DNA from 2 places in the Streptomyces sp. NPDC057638 genome. Region 2 is predicted to be linked to the other one. Evidence: riboswitches for the same ligand, from Rfam matches in the RefSeq annotation. Region 2 holds a riboswitch; the other holds the start of a gene.
What was found. Region 2 has a riboswitch for glycine ahead of gcvT (glycine cleavage system aminomethyltransferase GcvT). Riboswitches for the same ligand answer to the same signal wherever they lie in the genome.

Region 1: another riboswitch for glycine. It lies ahead of gcvP (aminomethyl-transferring glycine dehydrogenase); the one in region 2 lies ahead of gcvT (glycine cleavage system aminomethyltransferase GcvT).

What each region holds. Positions count from the first base shown of each region.
Region 1 is NZ_JBHVHF010000384.1:191-6,190, reverse strand. It holds gene ACFVIM_RS31450 (DUF5999 family protein) at 79-276, shown strand; gene gcvP (aminomethyl-transferring glycine dehydrogenase) at 485-3,370, opposite strand; glycine riboswitch at 3,549-3,646, opposite strand; gene ACFVIM_RS31440 (PRC-barrel domain-containing protein) at 3,761-4,138, shown strand; gene ACFVIM_RS31435 (DNA polymerase IV) at 4,054-6,000, opposite strand, start outside.
Region 2 is NZ_JBHVHF010000052.1:13,302-33,239, reverse strand. It holds gene glyA (serine hydroxymethyltransferase) at 1-950, opposite strand, end outside; gene gcvH (glycine cleavage system protein GcvH) at 981-1,358, opposite strand; gene gcvT (glycine cleavage system aminomethyltransferase GcvT) at 1,716-2,861, opposite strand; glycine riboswitch at 3,021-3,113, opposite strand; gene ACFVIM_RS10480 (AAA family ATPase) at 3,617-4,351, shown strand; gene ACFVIM_RS10475 (enhanced serine sensitivity protein SseB) at 4,717-5,493, shown strand; gene ACFVIM_RS10470 (enhanced serine sensitivity protein SseB C-terminal domain-containing protein) at 5,611-6,402, shown strand; gene ACFVIM_RS10465 (ABC transporter permease) at 7,158-8,162, shown strand; gene ACFVIM_RS10460 (ABC transporter substrate-binding protein) at 8,386-10,167, shown strand; gene ACFVIM_RS10455 (ABC transporter permease) at 10,606-11,604, shown strand; gene ACFVIM_RS10450 (ABC transporter ATP-binding protein) at 11,601-12,701, shown strand; gene ACFVIM_RS10445 (ABC transporter ATP-binding protein) at 12,842-14,254, shown strand; gene ACFVIM_RS10440 (trimeric intracellular cation channel family protein) at 14,291-14,947, shown strand; gene ACFVIM_RS10435 (thioesterase family protein) at 15,128-15,973, shown strand; gene ACFVIM_RS10430 (SRPBCC domain-containing protein) at 16,257-17,228, shown strand; gene ACFVIM_RS10425 (cysteine desulfurase family protein) at 17,527-18,690, shown strand; gene ACFVIM_RS10420 (N-acetylmuramoyl-L-alanine amidase) at 18,889-19,611, opposite strand; gene mnmA (tRNA 2-thiouridine(34) synthase MnmA) at 19,670-19,938, shown strand, end outside.

The DNA of each region.
Region 1 (6,000 bases), on a different contig from region 2:
GCGGCCATGGACACCTCGTCGAGCCGCGCGACAGTCACCACTTCACTGCTCACCACATCACAGCGAAAGAACGCGCCCATGTGCCAGCACCAGCCATCGTGCCCGACATCCGACTCCGCCGACCGGGACGCCGCCCGCCTCATGGCGCACCACCCCGAGCAGGGCTGGAGCCTTCTGTGCAACGGTGTGCTGCTGTTCGAGGACACCGGCGAGCTGCTGCCGGATGGCAAGATCATCGCACCGCACCGGCCGCTCACGGCCATGACGGCGGCTTGAGCACCACCACAGACCCGCTCGCACACCAGGTAACGACCGACAGACCTCCGGGGAGACGATCACCCGGAGCGCCGCACCAGCGTCAGTCACCTCCTCGCACCATCAGGGGCCGGCCGGAGATATCCCTCCGTACCGGCCCCCACGTATGTCATCAGCCAGAGGCCGGGTGGGTGGCGGACGGTGCCGCCCGCCACCGACCCGGAATGGCTCAGCCCTCGTACTCGTCCAGCGGCGGGCAGGAGCAGACGAGGTTGCGGTCACCGAAGGCGCCGTCGATCCGGCGCACCGGCGGCCAGTACTTCTCCGTCCTGCTGACACCGGACGGGAAGACCGCCTCGTCCCGGCCGTAGGCGTGGTCCCACTCGCCACCCAGCGCGGCCGCCGTGTGCGGGGCGTTCCGCAGCGGGTTGTCCTCGGCGGGCCAGTGACCGGAGGCGACCTTCTCGATCTCCGCCCGGATCGCGATCATCGCCTCGCAGAAGCGGTCGATCTCGGTCAGGTCCTCACTCTCGGTGGGCTCGATCATCAGCGTGCCCGCGACCGGGAAGGACATCGTCGGCGCGTGGAACCCGTAGTCGATGAGCCGCTTGGCGATGTCGTCGACCGTGACACTGGTCTCCTTCGTCAGCGGACGGATGTCCACGATGCACTCATGGGCGACCAGCCCGGCCGGGCCGGTGTAGAGCACGGGGAAGTGCGGCTCCAGCCGCTTGGCGATGTAGTTCGCCGCGAGGACGGCGACCTGCGTGGCGCGCTTGAGCCCCTCGCCACCCATCATCCGGACATAGGTCCACGAGATCGGCAGAATGCCCGCAGACCCCCAGGGAGCCGCCGAGATCGGCCCGACCCCGGTCTCCGGGCCCGCCTCCGGCTGGAGCGGATGGTTCGGCAGATACGGGGCGAGGTGGGCGCGCACCGCGACCGGGCCGACACCGGGGCCACCGCCGCCGTGCGGGATGCAGAAGGTCTTGTGGAGGTTCAGATGCGAGACATCGCCACCGAACCGGCCCGGCTTGGCGAGCCCGACCAGCGCGTTCAGATTGGCCCCGTCGACATAGACCTGACCGCCCGCGTCATGGACCTGGGCGCAGATGTCGGAGACATGCTCCTCGAAGACCCCATGGGTGGAGGGGTAGGTGATCATGAGTACGGCCAGCTCATCGCGGTACCGCTCGATCTTGGCGCGCAGATCCTCGACATCGATCTCACCGTCGTCGGCCGTCTTGACGACGACGACCTTCATCCCGGCCATGACCGCGCTGGCGGCGTTGGTGCCGTGGGCCGAGGACGGGATCAGACAGACGGTCCGCTGCTCGTCACCCTGCGCGCGGTGGTAGGCGCGTACGGCGAGCAGCCCGGCGAGTTCGCCCTGGGAGCCCGCGTTGGGCTGGAGCGAGACCTTGTCATAGCCGGTGACCTCGGCGAGGCGGTCCTCCAGCTCATGGATGAGGGTGAGGAACCCGGCCACCTGGTCGACGGGCGCGAAGGGGTGGAGCTGGCCGAACTCCGGCCAGGTCACGGGCTCCATCTCGGCCGTCGCGTTGAGCTTCATGGTGCAGGAGCCCAGCGGGATCATGCCCCGGTCCAGCGCGTAGTCCCGGTCGGCGAGGCGGCGCAGATAGCGCAGCATCGAGGTCTCGGAGCGGTGCTGATGGAAGACCGGGTGGCCCAGATAGTCCTCGCCGCGCAGCAGTGTGTCCGGCAGCGCGTCGGCGGCGGTGGCGTCCAGCGCGTCGACATCGCCCTCGACACCGAAGGCGGCCCAGACGGTGTGGAGGTGGTCGCGGGTGGTGGTCTCGTCACAGGCGAGGGAGACCTGGGAGTCGTCGACCCGGCGGAGGTTGACCCCGCCCGCGCGCGCGGCGGCCACGACCGCGTCGGCCCGGCCCGGCACACGTACGGTCAGGGTGTCGAAGTAGCCGCCGTGGACGACCTCGACGCCGCCCGCGGTGAGCCCGGCGGCGAGCACCGCGGCCATGCGGTGGGTGCGCCGGGCGATGGTCCGCAGCCCCTCGGGGCCGTGGTAGACCGCGTACATGCCCGCCATCACGGCGAGCAGCACCTGGGCCGTACAGATATTGCTGGTGGCCTTCTCCCGGCGGATGTGCTGCTCACGCGTCTGGAGCGCCAGGCGGTACGCCTTGTTCCCGTCCGCGTCGACCGAGACACCGACCAGCCGTCCGGGCAGGCTGCGGGCGAACTTCTCCCGGACCGCCATGTAACCCGCGTGCGGGCCGCCGAAGCCCATCGGGACGCCGAAGCGCTGGGTGGTGCCGATGGCGATATCGGCGCCGAGCTCTCCGGGCGAGGTGAGCAGGGTCAGGGCGAGCAGATCGGCGGCGACGGTGACGACGGCGCCCAGTTCCTGGGCCCGCGCGATGACCGGCTTGAGGTCGCGCACCGCCCCGGAGGCACCCGGGTACTGGAGCAGCACGCCGAAGACCCCGCGCTCGGCGATCCCGGCGGGAAGGCCGTCGCTCAGATCGGCGCTGACGACCTCCACCCCGGTCGGCTCGGCGCGGGTCTGGATCACCGCGAGGGTCTGCGGCAGCACATCGGCGTCGACCAGGAAGACACCGCTCTTGACCTTGCCGACCCGGCGGGAGAGCGCCATGGCCTCGGCGGCCGCCGTGCCCTCGTCCAGCAGGGAGGCTCCGGAGGTGGGCAGACCGGTCAGATCGGCCACCATCGTCTGGAAGTTCAGCAGGGCTTCGAGACGGCCCTGGGAGATCTCCGGCTGGTAGGGCGTGTACGCCGTGTACCAGGAAGGGTTCTCCATGACGTTGCGCAGGATGACCGGGGGCGTGAACGTGCCGTAGTAGCCGAGTCCGATCATCGGCGCGAGCACACTGTTGCGGTCGGCGAGGGAACGGAGCTCGGCCAGCACCTCGGCCTCGGTGCGGGCCTCGGGCAGCCCCAGCGCCTCGGCGCTCTTGATGACATCGGGTACGGCGGCGGCGGTCAGCTCGTCCAGCGAGCCGTATCCCACCTGGGCCAGCATCTTGGCCTGCGCTCCGGCGTCGGGCCCTATATGGCGCTGCTCGAACGGAGTGCCTCGCTCCAGCTGGGCGAGCGGCATACGGTTGGCGGTCATCAGGCGGCCTCCTGGTCTCACGCGACCTACGAGGGGCACCACGGCGGATGCCCCGGACGGCCTCCCCCTCTGTCATCTCAACCTGAGAGCTTCACCGGGCCGCCCGCCTCGGCGCCCCGGCTTTCACCGTCGGTGAGAGCGGATGCCGTCCGACGCCCGCCCTGCTTTCCAGAGTGACCTCGTCCATGCGGTACAGGGTGCCTGAGAGATTCCGGGGAGGATTTGCTCCTTCGGCGCCACCGGCGGCCTGCCGGTGGACTCTCCCGCACGGGGTCAGCAGCCATTTGCCAGCCTACCAGCGCGTCTCCTCACCCTTCGCTCAAGTGGCCGAAGGCTCCGATGTGCACTTTCGTAGGGCTTAAGGAGCAGTTGCGACCTTTTGGAGGGACCGTGCAGACCGATATCGATCCGCGCAGCCTGATCGGCCGCAAGGTGTTCGACCGCGATGGCGCCAAGATCGGCACCGTCGATGAGGTGTATCTCGACGACGCCACGGGGGCACCCGAATGGGCGGCGGTCCGCACCGGACTCTTCAGCCGGGACGCCTTCGTGCCCCTCGCGCCGAGCAGTCTCGTCGCGGAGGCCCTCCGCGTCCCCTATGAACGCTCCCTGATCAGGGACGCCCCGGACTTCGGCGTGGGCCGCCATCTCTCCCCCGAGCAGGAGCTCCAGCTCTACCACCACTACGGTCTCGATCTCTCCTCCCCTCCCGCGCCGCCGCCGCGTGAGGACCGGTCCTTCGGCCGGATCGCGGGCGAGACGGAGTGATCCCTCCTGGCCCCGCCGGACGGCTCGACCGGCATCGGCCGCTCCCCCGCGTCCGGCCCGCCGGCACGGGGCCGCCTGGCATCTGACTCCCCGGCCCCCCGTTCGCCGACGCCCGGGGACCGGGAACCCCGTGCGGGGCGCTCACTCGTGGACCCGCTCGGTGACACCACCGCGCCGTCGCTCGTCCCGCCCTGCCCACCGCCGCCCGGGGCCGCCCCGGCCACGGGCACCAGGGGCAGCGGATCGGAGGGCCTCAGTTCCGGGTCGTTCACCCGGAAGGTCCGCACCCGCCCCGGCGCCGGGGAATCGGGGCGCTCGAAGCGGACCGTGACCCGGCCCACGCCGCTGCCCTGCACCCAGCCCACCCCGTGGACGGCGTGCTCCACATCCTGACCGGCGTGCCAGCGCCGCTCCCCGGCCTCCGACCCGGCGGCACCCGGCTCCGACCCGTCCGCGCCCGCCGGACCTGCGGGACCTGCCAGGGACGGTCGCGCGCCCGGGACGGCCGCCCCGCCCGCCGGCTCTCCGGTACGAGCGGCTGGTCCAGGCTGGTCCGGCTCCCGCGCGCCCTCGCCCGGAGCGGCGTCCGCGAACCCTCGTCCCCCTTCTCCTCCCGGTCGCACGGGATCCGCCGCACCACCGGCCGTCCCCTGCCCGGGGGCTCCGTCCCCCCGCCCCGCGTCCCCATCGGAGGGGGCCCCGCCGCCCGCCGCCACCACTCCGGCGCGGCGATCCGCCCCCGCCGTACCGGAAGAGGCGGGCGATCCTCCTGAGCGATCTTCTGGAAGGGCTGTCGACACCCCGGAGCGGTTCTCTCCCGGCCCGGACGGGCTCCCCGAGGGTTTCTCATCCACCACGGGCGGAACACCGCTACCAGCGGCCTCAGGGGCGGCCCTCCCGTCCCTGACCGCTATCCGCTCCCCGGCGGCCTGTGCCACCTGGGCGAAGAGGTCCTCCTGGGTGTAGTCGGCGAGGCCGGAGACCCCCACGCCAAGGAGCCGGACCCCACCCGTGGTGTCGACGGACTCCAGCAGCCGCGCCGCCGCCTCCCGCACCACCGTGGGATCGTCCGTGGGCCCCCGAAGCGTCTCCGACCTGGTCAGGGTGGAGAAGTCATACCGCCGCACCTTCACCACGATCGTGCGCCCGGAGTGACCGGAGGCCCGCAACCGCTCCACACAGCGCTCGGCGAGCCGCTCCACCTCGGCACGGATACGGATGCGGTCATGGAGGTCCACATCGAAGGTGTCCTCGACCGAGACCGACTTGGTGTCACGCTCTGCCACCACCGGCCGGTCGTCATGGCCCAGCGCCATGCTGTGGAGCGCGGTGCCGTGGGCCTTTCCCACCAGCCGAACCAGCTCGTCCTCCCCCGCCTCGACCAGCTCGGCACAGATGGTCAGCCCGGCCCGGCGCAGATGCTCCCCCGTCGCCGGGCCCACCCCGGGCAGGATCCGCACCGGCAGGGGGCCCAGCAGCTCCCGCTCGGTACCGGGTTCGATGAGCACCAGTCCATCCGGCTTGGCCTGCTCGGACGCGATCTTGGCCAGCATCTTCGAGCCCGCGAGACCCACCGAACCCGTGAGCCCGGTGACCTCTCTGATGTCGGTGCGCAACCGCTCGCCCACCGCGCGCGCCGTCACCGTGTCCCGGGCGGCTCCGGCGGCTCCCGTGGCCTCCAGGTCGACGAAGGCCTCGTCCAGGCTCAACGGCTCCACCAGCGGGGACAGCTCCCGCAGCAGCCCCATCACCTGCTCGCTGATGGTGCGGTAGAAGGAGAAGCGCGGTGTCAGACAGGCCGCGTTCGGCGCCAGCCGACGGGCCTGCGCCATGGGCATCGCCGAGTGCACCCCGAACCGGCG
Region 2 (19,938 bases):
GTGCCGCCGGAGAGCACCGAGACACCGTGCTCCCGGACATCGTCCTGGATCAGGCGCTCGGCCAGGATCCGGGCGCCCTCCAGGGTGCGCTGCTGGCGCTCCTTGAACTCCTCCGAGGCGGCGACCTTGAAGGAGACCGCCTTCGCGGCGATCACATGCTCCAGCGGGCCGCCCTGCTGACCGGGGAAGACCGCCGAGTTGATCTTCTTCGCCAGCTCGGCGGTGGAGAGGATCACGCCACCGCGCGGGCCGCCGAGGGTCTTGTGGGTGGTGGTGGTGACCACATGGGCGTGGGGCACCGGGTTGGGGTGCAGCCCCGCCGCGACCAGGCCCGCGAAGTGGGCCATGTCGACCATCAGATAGGCGCCGACCTCGTCCGCGATCCGGCGGAAGGCGGCGAAGTCCAGCTGGCGCGGGTAGGCGGACCAGCCCGCGACGATCAGCTTGGGACGGGTCTCCTTGGCCAGCTTCTCGACCTCGGCCATGTCGACCTGGCCGGTGGCGTCGTCGACGTGGTAGGCGACCACGTTGTAGAGCTTGCCGGAGAAGTTGATCTTCATGCCATGGGTCAGATGGCCGCCGTGCGCCAGGTTGAGACCCATGATCGTGTCGCCGGGCTTCAGCAGCGCGAACATCGCCGCCGCGTTGGCCTGCGCACCCGAGTGCGGCTGGACGTTGGCGTGCTCGGCGCCGAACAGTTCCTTGATCCGGTCGATCGCGATCTGCTCGACCACGTCGACGTGCTCACAGCCGCCGTAGTAGCGGCGGCCGGGGTAGCCCTCGGCGTACTTGTTGGTCAGGACGGAGCCCTGGGCCTCCATGACCGCGACCGGAGCGAAGTTCTCCGACGCGATCATTTCCAGGGTGGACTGCTGACGGTGGAGCTCGGCGTCGACGGCGGCGGCGACATCCGGGTCCAGCTCATGGAGAGGGGTGTTGAGAAGCGACATCTCGGGTCCCTGTCGTGGTCGGGAAGGCAGTCAGTTGCTGGTGAACGCCGCGTACTCGTCGGCGGAGAGCAGATCGTCCGGCTCCTCCGTGACGCGTACCCGGAACAGCCAGCCACCCTCGAAGGGGGCGCTGTTCACCAGCGACGGGTCGTCCACCACGTCCTGGTTGGTCTCCGTGATCTCACCGGAGACCGGGGAGTACAGATCGCTGACGGACTTGGTCGACTCCAGCTCACCACAGCTCTCGCCCGCGGTCACACGGTCGCCCACCTCGGGGAGCTGGGCGAAGACGACATCGCCGAGCGCCTTCGCGGCGAACTCGGTGATCCCTACCGTCGCGACGCCGTCCTCGGCGGTCGACAGCCACTCGTGCTCTTTGCTGTAACGAAGCTGCTGCGGGTTGCTCATGACCTGAATTCTCCTGTACGCGGGGAGTGCGGATGGACGTGGTGGGGTCTGGTGGACGTGCCGCTGGTCACTTCCGGGGCCGGGGGAGCGGCCCGGGGCGCCCTTGCCCCGAGGGGAGCGGGCGGGGCGCCGTCGGGGCCGGTCGGAGGCCGGTGCGGCGGCCCGGTCAGAGGCTTGTCGGGGTCCTGTCGCGGTCCTGCCGTGGGCCCGGTGGGCCCGGCGGCGCCGGAATCGGCTGTTCCGGCGGATGCCCGCCAGGTGACCGCGGACGGTACCCGCCAGGTGACCGCGGGCGGTACCCGCCGGATGGCCGCGGGCGGTCGCCCGGCCGGTTCCGGCGGCGCCGGAGCCGCCCGGTTACTTCTGGCGGCGGTAGAAGGGGAGCGCGATCACCTGGTACGGCTCGTGGGAGCCCCGGATGTCCACACCCACGCCTGCCGCGCCCGGCGTGGCGTGGGTGGCGTCCACGTACGCCATGGCGATCGGCTTGCCCAGGGTGGGGGAGGGGGCGCCGGAGGTGACCTCGCCGATCACGGCGCCGTCCGCGACCACCGGATACCCGGCGCGCGGCACCCGGCGGCCCTCGGCGATCAGTCCGACCAGCTTGCGCGGAGGAGCGGTCTCGGCCCGCTCGGCGGCCGCGCTCAGCGCGGCCCGGCCCACGAAGTCGCCGCCCTTCTCGAACTTCACCACCCGGCCCAGGCCCGCGTCGAAGGGCGTCAGCGCGGTGGTCAGCTCGTTCCCGTACAGCGGCATCCCGGCCTCCAGGCGCAGCGTGTCGCGGCAGGAGAGCCCGCACGGCACCAGGCCGACGCCCGCGCCCGCCTCGGTCAGCGCCGCCCACAGCCGCTCGGCGTGGGCGGGCTCGACGAAGAGCTCGAAGCCGTCCTCGCCGGTGTAGCCGGTGCGCGCGATCAGCGCGGGCACCCCGGCGACGGTGCCGGGCAGCCCCGCGTAGTACTTCAGCCCGTCCAGGTCGGCGTCGGTGAGCGACTTCAGGATCCCGGGGGACTCGGGGCCCTGTACGGCGATCAGCGCGTAGGCGTCGCGGTCGTCGCGGACCTCGGCGTCGAAGCCCTCCGCGCGCTCGACCAGCGCGTCCAGCACGGTCTGGGCGTTCGAGGCGTTGGCGACGACGAGGTACTCGCTCTCGGCGAGCCGGTAGACGATCAGGTCGTCCAGGATGCCGCCGTCCTCGCGGCAGATCATGGTGTAGCGGGCCCGGCCGACACCGACGGTGCCGATATTGCCCACCAGCGCGTAGTCCAGCAGGGCGGCGGCGCCGGGGCCGGTGAGGGTGATCTCGCCCATGTGGGAGAGGTCGAAGAGACCGGCCCGGGTCCGCACGGCCTGGTGCTCGTCGCGCTCGCTGCCGTACCGCAGTGGCATGTCCCAGCCCGCGAAATCGGTCATGGTCGCGCCGAGCGAACGGTGCGTCGCGTCGAGGGGGGAGCGGCGCGGGGCGCCGTCCGTCGGGTCGGTCGGGCGGGCGTCGGTGGACATGGAAAAGCTCCCAGGGCAGGCCGGCGAGGACGATCCTCCCCATCTGTCATCGGAACCTGAGAGGTTCGTCGCGACCACGCGGACAGGTGGTGGTCATGACTTGCACCTTGGGTGGAGCCGCTCAGTCGTCTCGACGGGCGCTCGCTTTTCAGATCTGCCTCATCGCACGCGGTACGGGGCCTGAGAGATTCAAGGGAGGAACTTGCTCCTTCGGCGCCCGGGGGATGCCCGGGACTCTCCCGCGTGGATTCAAGCGGCCGGTATGCAGTTGGCGGGCACATCATGACACGGGTGGGGGCGTTGTGGGGGGTGTGGATCACCACCCTTGAAGTGGAGGCTTGAATTCCGCTCTCGCGAAGGCCGGGATCCGCTCGCGCGGCGGCGGGGATCCGCTGGCGCGGTGACCGGGATCCGCTGGCGCGAAGGCCGGGATCCGTCCCCGTGACGGCCGGGATCCGTCCCCGTGGCGGTGGGGATCCATCTCCGCGAAGGCGGGGTTCCGCCTCCGCGACGGTTGGGGTTCCGCCGGCCCGGGGAGAGGTCCGGGGAAGGACCCGACGGCGGTGAGCACGGGGTGACCCGCCCCCTTCCGGCCCGTCCCGCACGGCCCTGGCCCCGCCCGGCCGCCCCCCTGGTCGACCCGGGGCACGCCGCGCGCCGGACGCGCCTCCGGGGGAAACCGGTTGCCCCCCATTACCATTTCTTTACGCTTGATGGGCAAGTGTGATGGGTGAGCTGACATGGGGGAGGGTGAGATGACGGTGCCGCATTCCGGTGCGTACGCCGCCGGCGCTTATGGCGCCGGGGCCGGTGCGCCCCAGACCGCCCCGGGCATGCCCCGGGAGAGACGGGCGGCCGCGCGACGGCGCACCAGGGCCGCCCCGGCCGCCTCGGGCCTGCGCGATCTCCGGGGCCGCCCGGGGCACGGCCCACGCGCGCTGACCTTCGCCGCCGGAGACGTGGTGGTCGTCTCCGGACTGCCCGGCAGCGGCAAGTCCACGCTGATCCGCCGCGCCGCCCGGGGCCGTGGCATCGACTCCCAGAACACCCGGGACCGCTGGGACGCGGCGATGCCCCGCCTCCTGCCGTACGCGATCTACCGGCCCCTGGTCCGGTTCGCCCACTACGCGGGGCTGCGCCGGGCGCTGCGCTCGGGTGAGAGCGTCGTCGTCCATGACTGCGGGACCCAGAGCTGGGTCCGGCGCTGGCTCGCCCGTGAGGCCCGCCGCCGGGGGCGCGCCCTCCATCTCGTCCTCCTCGATGTCGAGCCCCAGGTGGCCCGCGAGGGCCAGCGTGAGCGCGGCCGGGGAGTCTCCGCGTACGCCTTCGTCCGCCACCGCCGTGCCGTCGCCCGGCTGCTGGCCGAGGCCCAGTCGGGCCGGATGCCCGCCGGGTGCGCCTCCACCGTCCTCCTCGACCGCTCCGCCGCCTCCGCCCTGACACGTTTCGGCTTCGCGCCACCGGCCCGGCTGAGCCGCGCGGACCTCTGAGCCCCGTCCGCCCTCGTTCTCCCGCCGTTGCTCCGCTGTCCTGAGGACTGACGTCTCCCTCGTCTCCGTCCTCCTCGTGCGCGCGGTGAGGCCCGGTCCCGTGCGGGTGCGCGGTGCGCCCCGGTACGGAGGCGGGGGACGCCGGCACCGACGGCGAGGTAGGCGACGGCGGAGGACGGGGCGGATACCCGGGCCTCCAGGTGCGCCGGACCGGCGGGAAGGGCGGGAAGGGCGGTAACGGCGCGGCCCGGGCGGGGAAGGCGGTCGCGGACGGCCCGAAAGGGCCATGGGCGGCTGACGGGCGGGCGCGGGCGGCTAAGGTCGAGCCCCCAGGCATCGACCCGCCCGGAGGAAGGCACAGCGGTATGAGCACCCCGGCAGCACACCCCACCCACGGCGACTGGCCCGCCAACCCCCTGGAGGAGGCGCTCGCCGCCTCGCTCGGCGACCCCGGCGCCGGGGCACGGCTGCTGGAGGTCCTCGGGCGGAGCCCGCTGTGGATCCCGCTGCCCAACGGGGGGTCGCGCCAGAGCCAGGACCTCGATCTGCCCACGATGGAGATCGGCGGCAGCGTCTATGTGCCGGTCTTCAGCTCCCAGAACCAGTTCCTGGCCTGCGCCGGACCCCAGATGCCCTACGCCGTCGCCCCGGCCGTCGAGTTCGCCCGGGGACTGCCGCCACAGCTCGGGATCGCCGTCAATCCCGAGGGGACGGTCGGGGTGCCGCTGCCGCCCGCCGCCGTCGCCGAACTGTGCCGGGCCGGACGCACCCCGCTCGACGGGGACCCGGCCGCCGGGGGACGGGTGCGGCTGTTCGAACCCGACTGGCAGGACGAGCCGATGGACTTCCTCGCCGCCGCCTGTGAGGAGTTCCGGGCGCTGCCCGGCGTGGTCAGCGCCCGGCGCGCGCTCGCCTCCGTCGAGGGGGACCCGCCGGTTCTCTTCGTCGGTGTGCAGCTCGACTCCTGGGAGGCCGGGGATCTGCACGGGCGTGGCGCGCCGCTCGACGCCCTCGGGCGGGCGCTCGGCCGGGTCGCCTGCCCCTGGCCGGTCAATCTGGTCCTGCTGGATGTGGCGCGGGACCCGGTGGCCACCTGGATGCTCGACCGGGTGCGTCCCTTCTATCAGCGGGACCACGGCTGACCTCTCGCTCAACAGACGTCAAGTCCGTGTCAATCCGGTTGATTAAGCTGGATTCATGGCGTGGCCCCACCGCAGGAGGCCGCGCCAGACCATGAGCGGAAGAGGGGCGGAACCAGGGTGAGCTCGTCAGGCACCGCGGCGGCCGGGCAGGTCGAGCACATGCTCCGTCAGGTGTCCCCCGGACGCTATGACGCGTACGAGGGGCTGCTCAGAGCGCTCGCGGACCCCACCGGCCAGATCTGGATGCTGCTCTGGCACGGCAGCCCCGGAGCCCCCGACGCGCAGTACGGGAACATGGAGGTCGACGGCGTCGGCTACGCGCCCTGCGTCACCTCACCCCAGGAGCTGGCCGCCTCCGGCTGGAACCGGGCCCACGAGGTGGTCAGCGCGGCCGACATCGCCCGCGCCCTCTACCCGGACCGCTGGGGGATCTGGCTCAACCCCCACGCTCCCGGCGGCGGGGTCGGGGTGCCCTGGCCCGACCTCCGGCGGATCGCCACCGGCCTCGACCGGATGCCCGCGGGGCCGCTCACGCTCTCCGCGCCCTCCGTGGAACTCCCGCACTTCTACGCCCTGCTCTCCCAGAACGCCCATCGCACCCCGCCGGTGCGCTCCCTGCGCCGGGCCTGGGTGCAGCCCGCGCTCGGCGCCCCCTACCTCGCCATCGGGCTGGACCTCTACGACACCAGCGGGCAGTCGGTGGAGGCGGTCCGGGCGATGATGCAGCAGTCGGTGGCGGCGGTGCCCGAGGGGCTGCCGGTGTCGACGGTCGCCATGTCCGACGAGTACGACCCGGTGTCGATGTGGCTCTGGGCCAACGCGCGGCCCTTCTACGACCGCAACGCCCATCTGGCGCCGGGCGCGCACGAGGGCTACGGCTACCCGCCGCCGGTGGCGCCGACCCACTGACCCGGGGTCGCGGGGCGCTGACGGCGGCGCCGTGCCTTCCGTATCGCCGTGCGCCGTGCGCCGTATCGCCGTGTGCCGTCCGCTGTCCGCCGTCCGCTGGCCCGGCGGCCCCCGACCACCGCCGCCGAAGGCCGGGTACGGTGCTGGACCCCGGCCCGGCCCGCCGGGTCTGAAGCCGCGCTGACCCGCCTGGGCCCCGCCGCACTCCGCCCGGCGTGGCGGACGGCGCCACCGCGCCCCGGTACGGCCCGCCGGGGTGGGGCGGCTGTTGACGCGGCGGTGATCCCGACCGCCCCGGTCCGGGCCGCTTCCCGGCCGTCGCCGGGGCCGCGGCGACCGGCCGGACCCCGCCGTCGCAGGGCATGAGGGTCGCCGGTCCGCCATGGTGTCCGCCCGATTTCTGCCACCCTCCGCACCCCTGTCCGTATGGCGGGACATCCCTCAACTACGAGACGGTTTGCGGGAGATGGAGATCCGCTCAACCGGCGCGAACGTCCGGATAGCGGAACTCCTCGCTACGCATCACGTTTGGGCAACCATTCACCGAGGGGGCTGGCGGGTGATCGCGTGGCCGATGAAGACTCCCGGTCAGCGCGGGGACGAAGACCGCCCCGCGTGGGGCAGTTCACGCACGCTTCACCAGCACTTCTCGCCACACATGCACATCACGCACGTCACGCACAGAAGTCATGAACGAAGCCGCTGCGGCGGCGGGCACGGCCGGTCACCCGCGGCCGAGAGGGGTCCCCACGACGATGACGGCACCACTGCACGACACGAGCGCCGACGCCGGGGAGAAGGCGTCCGCCGCCGTCGCCGGGGCGGCGCCCGCGACGTCGGTCGAGGGGCGTTCACTGCGACAGATCGCCTGGAGCAGGCTGAAGCGGGACAAGCTCGCCCTCGCGGGCGGCATCGTTGTCATCTTCCTGATCCTCGTCGCGATCTTCGCCCCGCTGATCGTGAGTCTTCTCGGCCATCCGCCGAACCAGTTCCACCAGGACAAGATCGATCCGCTCTTCGGCACCCCCAAGGGCTCCTTCGGCGGCATCAGCTCCGAACACCTCCTCGGGGTCGAGCCGGGCAACGGCCGTGACGTCTTCAGCCGGATCGTCTACGGTGCGCGGATCTCGCTCCTGGTGGCCTTCCTCGCCGCCCTGGTCGCGGTCTTCCTCGGCACCGTCCTCGGCATCATCGCCGGATACTTCGGCGGCTGGGTCGACTCCGTCATCAGCCGGGTGATGGACATGCTGCTGGCCTTCCCGCAGCTCCTCTTCATCATCTCCCTGGTCTCGGTCCTCCCCAACGATCTGCTGGGCATGACCGGCAGCGGGGTCCGCATCACGATCCTGGTCGCCGTGATCGGCTTCTTCGGCTGGCCCTACGTCGGCCGGATCGTGCGCGGCCAGACGCTCTCCCTGCGGGAGAAGGAGTACGTGGAGGCCGCCCGCAGCCTCGGCGCGGGCCAGCGCTATGTGCTCTTCAAGGAGCTGCTGCCCAACCTGGTCGCGCCGATCACCGTCTACGCCACGCTGATGATCCCGACCAACATCCTCACCGAGGCCGCCCTGAGCTTCCTCGGCGCCGGGGTGAAGCCACCGACCGCCTCCTGGGGGCAGATGCTCGACACGGCGGTGGACACCTACCAGTCGGATCCCACCTTCATGGTCGTGCCCGGTCTGGCGATCTTCGTGACGGTCCTGGCGTTCAACCTCTTCGGGGACGGTGTCCGCGACGCGCTCGACCCCAAGGGCACCCGGTGACCGGTCGGCCGCGCCCCTCGTCCCGGCGCCACAGTCCATGCGCGCCCCCGTCGCCCCGCCGCTCGTCCCCGTCCCCGTACCCGCTTTCGCGCGCGTCCCCGTCCTCGTTGCCGTTCTCGTCGGATCGCTCTCAGCAGTCCCGTCCGTCGCATCAGTCATGTGGTTATCCCACGGTCCCCGGCACGCAGCAGGGAACCGCGCTCTCCCGGAGGTTGAAGGAACAATGACACCGACATCCCTACGTTCGCCCCGGGCCAGGCGGATCGCCGGAGCGGCGCTCGTCGTGGCGTCGCTCACGGCCACCGCCGCGTGTGGTGGCGGTTCCGGCGACGACAGCGGTGGCAAGGGCAAGGCCGCGGGGTTCAACGCCGCGATGAAGGGCGTCGCCAACTCGTCCACGAAGGCGGGCGGCACCCTGAAGTTCATCGGCAAGCAGGACTTCGACTCCACCGACCCGCAGCGCCAGTACTACGGCATGGCGTGGGACTTCTCCCGCTTCTACGCGCGCCAGCTGGTCTCCTTCGCGCCCAAGCCGGGCGCGGGCGGCGCGGAGCTGGTGCCCGACCTCGCGGAGGCCAAGGGCGTCGTCTCCAACGGCGGCAAGACCTACACCTACAAGCTGCGTTCCGGGATCACCTGGGAGGACGGTTCGCCGATCACCTCCCAGGACGTCAAGTACGGCATCTCGCGGCTGTGGGCCAAGGACGTCATCACCGGCGGTCCCGGCTATCTGCGTCAGGTGCTCGACCCCAAGGGCGAGTACCCCGGCCCCTACAAGGACACCAGCCCGGACAAGCTGGGCCTGAAGGCGATCCAGACGCCGGATCCGCAGACGATCATCTTCAACCTGGCCACGCCCAACGGCGACTTCGAGCACATGCTGGCGATGCCCGCCAGCTCCCCGGTGAAGAAGGAGAAGGACACCGGGGCCAAGTACCAGCTGCGGCCGTTCTCCTCCGGACCGTACAAGTTCGAGTCGTACACGCCGAAGAAGAGCACCGTCCTCGTCCGCAACGACAAGTGGCAGAAGGCGTCCGACCCGATCCGCGCCGCCCTTCCGGACAAGGTCACGGTCACGATCAACTCCAACCTGGAGGCGATCGACCAGCTGCTGATCAAGGGCGAGTACGACCTCGACCTCAACGCCACCGGGATGTCCCAGGCGGGCCGTACCGCCGCTCTCACCAAGCACAAGGGCAACCTGGACAACATCGAGACCAGCTTCGTCCGCTATGTGGACATCGCCACCAAGGTCGCGCCCTTCGACAACATCGAGTGCCGCAAGGCCGTGATCTACGCGGCCGACTACACCTCGATGCAGACCGTGCGCGGCGGCCCGGAGGCCGGTGGCAACATCGCCACCAACATGCTGCCCCAGTCGATCAAGGGCTCCGACACGTACGACCCGTACGGTGTCATCGCCCGCGGTGGCAAGCCGGACACCGCCAAGGCCAAGGCCGCCCTGAAGGCGTGCGGGAAGCCCAACGGCTTCTCCACCACCATCAGCGCCCGCACCAACCAGCCCGGCGAGGTCCAGACCGCCGAGGCGCTCCAGCAGGCGCTCGGCGCGGTCGGCATCAAGGCCGAGGTCGACCCGATCGACGGTGCCGAGTCCGCCAGCATCACCGGCTCGCCCGCCATGGTGAAGAAGCGCGGTCTCGGCCTGGTCATGACGGCCTGGGGCCCGGACTGGCCCACCGGACAGGGCTTCTCCCAGCCGCTGGTGGACGGCCGCTTCATCATGCCGAACGGCAACTACAACGTCTCCGAGACCAATGACCCGAAGATCAACAAGTTCTTCGACGACGCGCTCAAGGAGACCGACCCCGAGAAGGCCGGGGCGATCTACCAGCAGATGAACCACGCGGTGGCCGATCTGGCCGTCCAGATGCCGTTCCTCTACGAGAAGAACTTCACCTGGCGCAGCTCGCGGCTGACCAACGCCTACTCCACGGCGGCGTACAACGGCCGGTACGACTATGTCTCCCTCGGGGTCATGAAGTAACCGGTCCGTCGCGGATCCGGCGGCCGGACGGCCGGTGGGCACCCTCCGGGGTGGTCACCGGCCGGGCCGCCGGACCGCCCCCCGGTGTCGGCGTGGTCCGGTAGCTGAACGGACCGGTGACGTCGGCGGGTCGCCGGCCTCCGGGTTCCGGACCCGGAGTCCGGAGCCGGACCTGGAGCCGGGTTCCCTGTCCGGGTCGCGGACCCGGAGTCCTGGCCTCGGTTACGGACCCGGAGTCCGGACCTGGTTCCGGACCCGGACCCGGACCCGGACCCGGACTCCGGCGCCCGGTCGCCCCGGTGACCCCGTACCCCGGTCGCCCTGGTGAGCCTCACCCCACCATCGCCCACCCCGCCAGTCCCGAAGGGCAGGTGATGGCCACGGCCGGTACTCCCGGACCCCACAGCAGGGGCCGGGCCACCGACCGGGCCGCGCACAGTGCTTGCTTATGTCATCCGGCGATTGTTCGCCGTCGCCATGATGCTGATGGTCGTGACGTTGACGACCTTCGTCATCTTCTTCGTGCTGCCCAAGTGGGCGGGGTCCGACCCGGCGTACCTCTTCGCCGGGAAGCAGACCGACCCCGCCGCCATCGAGGGCATCCGGGAGAAGCTCGGTCTCTCCGATCCGGTGCTGGTGCAGTTCTGGCAGTTCGTCCAGGGGCTCTTCGTCGGCCGGGAGTACGCCAACGGCGCGGACGTCACCAACTGTCCCGCGCCCTGCTTCGGCTACTCGTTCCGCACCGAACAGGAGGTGTGGCCCCAGCTCACCGAGGCGATCCCGGTCACGCTCTCGCTCGCGGCGGGCGCCTGTCTGCTCTGGGTCGTCGGCGGCGTCGCCGCCGGAGTGGTCTCCGCGCTGCGCCGGGGCACCCTGTGGGACCGGACCGCGATGACCGTGGCACTGGCCGGAGTCTCGCTGCCGATCTACTTCACCGGTCTGCTCTCGCTCGCCGTCTTCAGCTACCAGCTCGACTGGGTCAGCGGTGAGTACGCCCCGCTGGGGGAGGATCCCGCCCAGTGGTTCCAGACGCTGATCCTGCCGTGGATCACGCTGGCCTTCCTCTACGCGGCGATGTACGCGCGCCTCACCCGCGCCACCATGCTGGAGATCATGGGCGAGGACTACATCCGTACCGCCCGCGCCAAGGGTCTGACCGAACGGGTGGTCATCGGGCGGCACGCGATGCGCTCCACCTGGACCCCGGTGCTGACCCTGCTGGGCCTCGACCTCGGGGCACTGCTGGGCGGCGCCGTGCTCACCGAGTCCACCTACAACCTGCCCGGCCTGGGCTGGATGGCGATCGAGTCCATCAAGACCAAGGACCTTCCGCTGATCCTCGGTGTCACGCTCTTCGCGGCCCTGTTCATCTGTGTCGCCAACCTTCTCGTGGACCTCCTGTACGCCATCGTCGACCCACGGGTGAGGATCGGATGACTGAGCTCGGCAAGACCGGCACCGCCGTGGGCGAGGTCGCCCCGGCCGGCGGGCCCGCCCCCACCGCCTTCCTCGAAGTGCGCGACCTGAGGGTGCACTTCCCCACCGACGACGGCCTGGTGAAGTCGGTGGACGGGCTCAGCTTCGCGCTGGAGAAGGGCAGGACGCTCGGCATCGTCGGCGAGTCCGGCTCCGGCAAGTCCGTCACCTCGCTGGGCATCATGGGTCTGCACACAGCGGGCCAGTACGGCCGCCGCAAGGCGCGGATCAGCGGCGAGGTCTGGCTGGACGGCAAGGAACTGCTGGGCGCCGACCCGGACGAGGTACGACGGCTGCGCGGCCGCGATATGGCGATGATCTTCCAGGACCCGCTCTCCGCGCTGCACCCCTACTACACCATCGGGCGCCAGATCGTGGAGGCCTACCGGGTCCACCACGACGTCGACAAGAAGACCGCCCGCAACCGCGCGATCGAACTGCTGGACCGGGTCGGCATCCCCCAGCCCGACCGGCGGGTCGACAACTACCCGCATGAGTTCTCCGGCGGGATGCGCCAGCGCGCGATGATCGCGATGTCGCTGGTGAACAACCCCTCGCTGCTGATCGCCGACGAACCGACGACCGCCCTCGACGTCACCGTCCAGGCGCAGATCCTCGACCTCATCCGCGATCTCCAGAAGGAGTTCGGCTCGGCGGTCATCATCATCACCCACGACCTGGGTGTCGTCGCCGAACTGGCCGACGACATCCTGGTGATGTACGGGGGGCGCTGTGTCGAGCGCGGGCCCGCCGAGACCGTCTTCTACGAGCCCCAGCACCCCTACACCTGGGGGCTGCTCGGCTCGATGCCGAGGATCGACCGGGACCAGACGGAACGGCTGATCCCGGTGAAGGGCTCCCCGCCGAGCCTGATCAACATCCCCGACGGCTGTGCCTTCCATCCCCGCTGCCCCTACGCGGACCTGCCCAAGGACAACCTGACGCGTACGGTCAGGCCCGAGCTGGCCCGGGTGGGTGACCGGCACTTCTCCGCCTGCCACCTGGCGCGCGAGGAGCGGACACGGATCTGGACCGAAGAGATTGCGCCGAAGCTGTGAGCGAAGCCGAAGCTGTGAAGAAGGCCGGTTCCCCGGGTGAGTCCGGCGCCGGGGGCGACAAGCCGACGAATCCCGCGCGGGGTGACCAGGCGGTGATCCCCGCGCCCGGGGACCGGGCCGAAGAGCGGGGTGGCCCGGCGGTGATTCCCGCGCAGGGCGGTCCGGGCGCGGGGCGCTCCGGTGAGCGCGAGGTCCTGCTGAAGGTGGAGGGGCTGGTCAAGCACTTCCCCATCCGCAAGGGGCTGCTGCGGCGGCAGGCGGGGGCCGTCCAGGCCGTGGACGGACTCTCCTTCGACGTCCGCTCCGGGGAGACGCTCGGGGTGGTGGGGGAGTCCGGCTGCGGCAAGTCCACCATGGGCCGGCTGATCACCCGGCTGCTGGAGCCGACCCGGGGGACGATCGAGTTCCAGGGGCATGACATCACCCATCTGGGAGTCGCGCGGATGCGTCCGCTCCGGCGCGATGTCCAGATGATCTTCCAGGACCCCTACTCCTCGCTCAATCCCCGGCACACCATCGGCACCATCGTCTCCGCCCCCTTCAGACTCCAGGGCATCACGCCCGAGGGCGGGGTGAAGAAGGAGGTGCAGCGGCTGCTGGAGCTGGTGGGCCTCAACCCGGAGCACTACAACCGCTACCCGCACGAGTTCTCCGGCGGTCAGCGCCAGCGCATCGGCATCGCCCGCGCGCTCGCCCTCAAGCCCCGGCTGGTGGTGGCGGACGAGCCGGTCTCGGCCCTGGATGTCTCCATCCAGGCGCAGGTGGTCAATCTGCTGGACGACCTCCAGGACGAACTGGGACTCACCTATGTGATCATCGCCCATGACCTCTCGGTGATCCGCCATGTCTCGGACCGGATCGCCGTGATGTACCTGGGCAAGATCGTGGAGCTGGCGGACCGCGCCTCCCTGTACGAGACGCCGATGCACCCGTACACCAAGGCCCTGCTCTCGGCCGTTCCGGTGCCCGATCCGCGCCGCCGGGGCGTCAGGAGCGAGCGCATCCTGCTGAAGGGCGATGTGCCCTCGCCGATAGCGCCTCCGGCGGGCTGCCGCTTCCACACCCGCTGCTGGAAGGCGACCGAGCTCTGCACCACGCAGGAGCCCCCGCTCGTGGAACTCCGCCCCGGTCAGCGGGTCGCCTGCCACCATCCCGAGAACGCCCCCGACCAGGCCCCCGACGAGCCGGTGCTGGCCTCGGCCCGGCAGGCGGTGGAGATCGTCGCGCTGGTCCCCAAGGCGTCGGACGGCGAGGAGGCCGGGACCGGGACCCCGGGTCCGGACGGGGCCACCGCTCCGGCCGGCGACCTGGCTGGCGCTCCGGCCGTCGACGCGGCCGTCGACGCGGCCGTCGACCCGGCTGTCGACCCGGCCCCGGAGCCGGAGGGCGCCGGGAACACGCCGGACGCGAAGAGCACGAAGAGCACCGCGCCTGGCGGAGACGCGGGAAGCACCGGAAACGCCGGAAGCACCGGAAACGCCGGAAGCACCGGAAACGCCGGAAGCACCGGAAACGCCGGAAACACAGCCTCCCCGGAGGCCGCCACGGAGTAGTCCCGGGCGCGGAACCTGCACAATCGTGCGGTGCACCTGCAAGAAATCTTCACCCCCTCCGTCCAGCACGCGCTCGACCTCGCCGGAATCTTCGTCTTCGCGATCTCCGGCGCCCTCCTCGCGGTCCGCAAGAACTTCGATGTCTTCGGCATCGCGGTCATGGCCGAGGTCACCGCGCTGGGCGGAGGGCTGCTCCGCGATCTGATCATCGGGGCCGTTCCCCCCGCCGCCTTCACCGATCTCGGCTACTTCCTGATGCCGTTGGTCGCCACCGCCCTGGTCTTCTTCCTCCATCCGGAGGTCGAACGCATCCAGGGCGCCGTCAACGTCTTCGACGCCGCCGGACTCGGACTCTTCTGTGTGACGGGGACGATCAAGGCGTACGAGTACGGGCTCGGCCTGACCGCCTCCGCCGCCCTCGGTGTCGCGACGGCGGCCGGGGGCGGGGTCCTGCGGGACGTCCTCGCGAACGAGGTGCCCTCGCTGCTCCGCTGGGACCGTGACCTCTACGCCGTCCCCGCCATCGTCGGCGCCACGATCGTCGTCCTCTGCATCCGCTTCGACACGCTGAACGCCGTCACCAGCACGCTCGCCGCCGCCACCGCCTTCGCGCTGCGGCTGCTGGCGATGCGTTTCCACTGGCGCGCCCCCCGCGCCTGGAACCGCCGCTCGGCGGCGGCCGAGGAGTCATGAGGTCCGCAGGCCGCGTGGCATGCGCCCGAACGGTCGATTTCCGGCCACGGTGACGCCGGGGCCCGGGGGGTATGCGGGCGGGCGCGGCGGGTGGGCGTACGGCTACGGCGCCCCGGGGTGCCGCTCAGCCGGTGGGCGAAAAGCTACCGCTTAGTAGTTACCTGTTGTACGTTACCTGCCATGGCACACGCGGTTCAGGCATCCATCGGGGACAGCGAGTTCGATCGGGACACCGCCGTCACCCCACGCGCCCCCGGCGTCTATGACGCCCATCTCTCGGAGGGCTGGACGATCATCGCCGCCGTCAACGGCGGCTATCTGCTGGCCCTCCTCGGCCGCGCCCTCGCCCACACCCTGCCGCACTCCGACCCCTTCTCCGTCTCGGCCCACTATCTGAGCGCCTCCCAGCCCGGCCCCGCCGTCATCCGGACCGAGACCATCCGTACCGGCCGCACCCTCTCCACCGGCCAGGCGTCCCTCGTCCAGTACGAGCAGGACGGCACGGAGGTCGAGCGCATCCGGGTCCTCGCCACCTATGGCGACCTGGACCAGCTCTCCGACGAGGTCCGCACCGCCGCCACCCCGCCCGAGCTGCCCGCCTACGAGAGCTGTGTCAGCCCGTCGGACGCCCCCGCGCCGCCGGTCACGGGCAGTTCCGCGATCCTGGAGCGGCTCACCCTGAGGCTCGATCCGGCCACCGTCGGCTGGGCGCTCGGCGCTCCCTCCGGCAAGGGCGAGATGCGCGGCTGGTTCTCCCTTGCCGACGGGCGCGACGCGGATCCGCTCTCCCTCTTGCTGACCGTGGACGCGCTGCCGCCGACCTCCTTCGACCTGGGCCTGAACGGCTGGACGCCCACTGTCGAACTGACCACCCATATCCGCTGCCGTCCCGCCCCCGGCCCGCTCCGGGTCGCCATCCGCACCCGTAACCTCGCCGGTGGCTTCCTGGAGGAGGACGCGGAGGTCTGGGACAGCCGGGACCGTCTGGTGGCGCAGTCCCGTCAGCTCGCGAAGGCGCCGCGCTAGGGGTTATCTGTCCCTGGGGCACCCATGTGCCCCAGGGCACCGCGCGGGAACGGGCTCCCGGCCCGCCCGGTGGTCCGCGCACCACGCGCCGGGCTCCGACGGTCCCGTACCGGGACGGTGGCCCGTGCGTGGGCACCCCGAGCGCCCACCCGGAACCCCGGCTCCGGGACCGCGGCTCCGGAACCCCGGCTCCGGGACCGCGGCTCCGGAACCCCGGCTCCGGGACCGCGGCTCCGGAACCCCGGCTCCGGGACCGCGTCGACACGACGGAGGGCGGTGACCGATGACCTTCCCCTCCGACCGGCTCAGCCGTACCCCCGACGGGCTGACCGCGCTCCATATGGAGCGCCGCCTCCCGCATCCCCCGGCGCGGATCTGGGAGGCCCTCACCCGACCGGACCTGGTCGCCCGCTGGTTCCCCGCCGAGATGCGCGCCGACCCCCGCCCCGGCGGGGAGATCGGCTTCTACTTCCCCCCTGACCCCGCGACGGACCCCGCGACGGGCACCGGGACCGGTACGGAGACCGGCGCCGGTGCCCCGGCGGCCGAGCGCGAACCCGCCATGACGGGCACGGTCACCGAGGTCGCCGAGCCCCGGCTCTACGCCTTCACCTGGGGCGATGACCAGCTTCGCTGGGAGATCACCCCCCTGTCCGACCCGTCCGACCCGTCCGACCCGTCCGACCCGTCCGACCTGTCTAAGGGGGCGCTGCTCACCCTCACCCATACCTTCGCCGACCACTACGGAGCCGCCAGCTACGCCTCCGGCTGGCACGGCTGCCTCACCGCCCTCGCCCAGCTCCTCGACGGCACCGAGGTCACCGCCGCCCGCGACACCTCCGGCGCCCTCCACGAGCGTTACAGCGACCACTTCCACCTCGACGGCGGCACCGTCGGGGAGACGGCCGACGGCCGCCCGCTGCTCCGCTTCGAGCGGCAGCTCGTACGCCCCGCCGAGACCGTCTGGGCGGAGCTGGCCGGACCCTCGACGCCCCTGCTCGGCGCGCCCGCCCCGCGCGGTTTCACCATCCCCGAGGCCCCGACCGGCCCGATCACCGAACTCCGTCCTCCGCTGCGGCTCGCCTACACCTCCCGTACGGGCGGCGAGGTCCGCTGGCTGCTCACCGAGGGCACCGGCCACGGCCCCCGGCTGGTGCTGACCCATGCCCTGCCGACCGGCACCGCCCCCGAACCGGCCCTCGCCTCCTGGCGGGCCCACATCACCCACCTGGCCGACCGGCTGCGCCGACGCTGACCCGGCATATGTCGTACGCCGTACGCCGTACGGACGCCGTACCCGTGCGTACGGCGCGGTCCGGCGTCCGTGCGCCAGCCGTTCGCCGATGCCGCGGACCTCGGGTCCGTGCCCGACGGCACCCGGTCCGTGGCACCCGGCCCGTGCCCGGCTCCCCGGGTGGTCCGGCCTCGCGGTGAACCGGGTGCGGCGGCGGTCCCCCTCCGCACCGTTCCGGCAGCCGGGTGGGCGGGGTCCGGCCAGCGAGGGCTCCCTGGGCCGGGGCGCCGACACCCCGCCTCGTAGAATCGGGGCCACCATGGCCTACCTCGACCACGCCGCGACGACTCCGATGCTGCCGGAGGCCGTCCAGGCGATGACCGCCCAGCTCACCGTCACCGGCAACGCCTCGGCACTGCACGCCGCCGGACGCCGGGCCCGCCGCACCGTCGAGGAGGCCCGCGAGACCCTCGCCGAGGCCCTCGGCGCGCGCCCCAGCGAAGTGGTCTTCACCTCGGGCGGCACCGAGGCGGACAACCTCGCCGTCAAGGGCCTCTACTGGCAGCGCCGTGACGCCGACCCCGCCAGAACCCGGGTACTGGCGAGCCCCGTCGAGCACCACGCCGTCCTCGACGCCGTCGAGTGGCTCGGCGAGCACGAGGGCGCCACCGTCGAGTACCTGCCCGTGGACGCCCAGGGCCGGGTCCACCCCGAGGCGCTCCGCGAGGCCATCGAGCGCGACCCCACCGATGTGGCCCTCGCCACCGTGATGTGGGCCAACAACGAGATCGGCACGGTGATGCCGATCCAGCGGCTGGCCGCCGTGGCGCGGGAGTTCGATGTCCCGCTCCACTCGGACGCCGTCCAGGCCGTCGGGCAGCTCGATGTCGGGTTCGCCGACTCCGGGCTGGCCGCGATGACCGTGTCGGGCCACAAGATCGGCGGCCCCTACGGCATCGGCGCGCTCCTCCTCGGCCGCGCCTACACGCCCGTGCCGGTGCTCCACGGCGGTGGCCAGGAGCGGCATGTGCGTTCCGGGACCCTGGACGCGCCCGCCATCGCGGCCTTCGCGGTCGCCGGACGGCTGGCGGTGGAGCGCAGGGAACAGTTCGTACGGGAGATCGGTGGTCTGCGGGACGCGCTGGTCGCGGCCGTCCTCGACGCCGTGCCGGACGCCATCCTCGGTGGCGACCCGGAGGACCGGCTTCCGGCCAACGCCCACTTCACCTTCCCCGGCTGTGAGGGGGACTCCCTGCTGCTGCTCCTGGACGCGCAGGGCATCGAGTGCTCCACCGGCTCGGCCTGCACGGCCGGGGTGGCGCAGCCCAGCCATGTGCTGCTCGCGACGGGCACCGATCCGGATCTCGCGCGCGGCACCCTGCGCTTCAGCCTCGGCCACACCTCCACCCGGGCGGATGTGGAGGCGGTGGCCGCCGCCATCGGCCCCGCCGTGGAGCGGGCCAGGACGGCCGGTCTGAGCTGAGGGCCCGGAAGCCCGTCCCTGAGCCCGGATCCCGTCCCTGAGGGCCCGCAACCCCGCCCCTGAGAGCCAGGTCCCGTTTCTGAAGCCCGGATCCCCGCCCCTGAGAGCCCGGGGCGTCCTGTCCGGGCCGGGTGGGGTGTCCGGGCCGTGTGCCGGGCTCCCGTCCGCCCCCGGCCTCAGCGCGCTGTCCCCAGCCCGCTATCCCGCCGCGGGCGGCGCGCTCGCGCCCGCCGTCCGGGCCCGCTGTGCCGCGGGCAGCGCCGCCGACACCAGCCGCAGATACCGGTCCCAGTCCCAGTGCGGTCCCGGGTCGGTGTGGTCGGTGCCGGGCACTTCCACATGCCCGATGATGTGCTCCCGGTCCGCCGGTATCCCGTACCGCACGCATATCCCGGCGGTGAGCGCCGCCGACGACCGGTACATGGTCTGCGTGAAGTCCTCGGGCCGGTCCACGAATCCCTCGTGCTCGATCCCGATACTGCGCTCGTTGACGTCGCGGTTCCCGGCGTGGAAGGCCACGTCCAGCTCGCGGATCATCTGCGCGACACGGCCGTCCTTGCCCACCACGTAATGGGTGGCCGCCCCGTGCTCGGGGTCCTGGAAGACCCGGAGCGCCGTCGGGAAGCTGCCCTGCACGACATGGATGACCACCCGGTCGATACGGAAGTCCTCGGGCCGGTCGGCCAGCCGCCAGTTCGCGGGCGACGCCGCCGTCCACCGCGCTCCGGGGTGATCCAGCTCACCCTCCTCGCGCGGTCTCGACACCCCGGGCACCTGCCACCACAGCCGCCGCAGCTGGTCCTGGAGGGCCAGCGCCCCGCCGCCGACGACCACCGCGGCGCCGCCGATGAGCGCCCCCCTGCGGCTGATCGGCCGTCCGCCTCCGCCGGCGCCGTGACGGCGCTGTCCTTCGCTTCCCATGCGCTCTTCAACGCCAGGCGCCGGTCCCCGGTTCCCGGACCCGTACCCTGGGAGGGCTATGACTCAGACTTCTCAGCGCCCGCTCCGTGTCCTCGCCGCGATGTCGGGCGGAGTGGACTCCGCCGTCGCCGCCGCCCGAGCCGTCGAGGCGGGCCATGACGTGACCGGTGTGCATCTGGCGCTCTCGGCGAACCCGCAGTCCTTCCGTACGGGCGCGCGCGGCTGCTGCACCATCGAGGACTCCCGCGACGCGCGCCGGGCGGCCGACGTGATCGGCATCCCGTTCTACGTGTGGGACCTCGCGGAACGTTTCCGTGAGGACGTGGT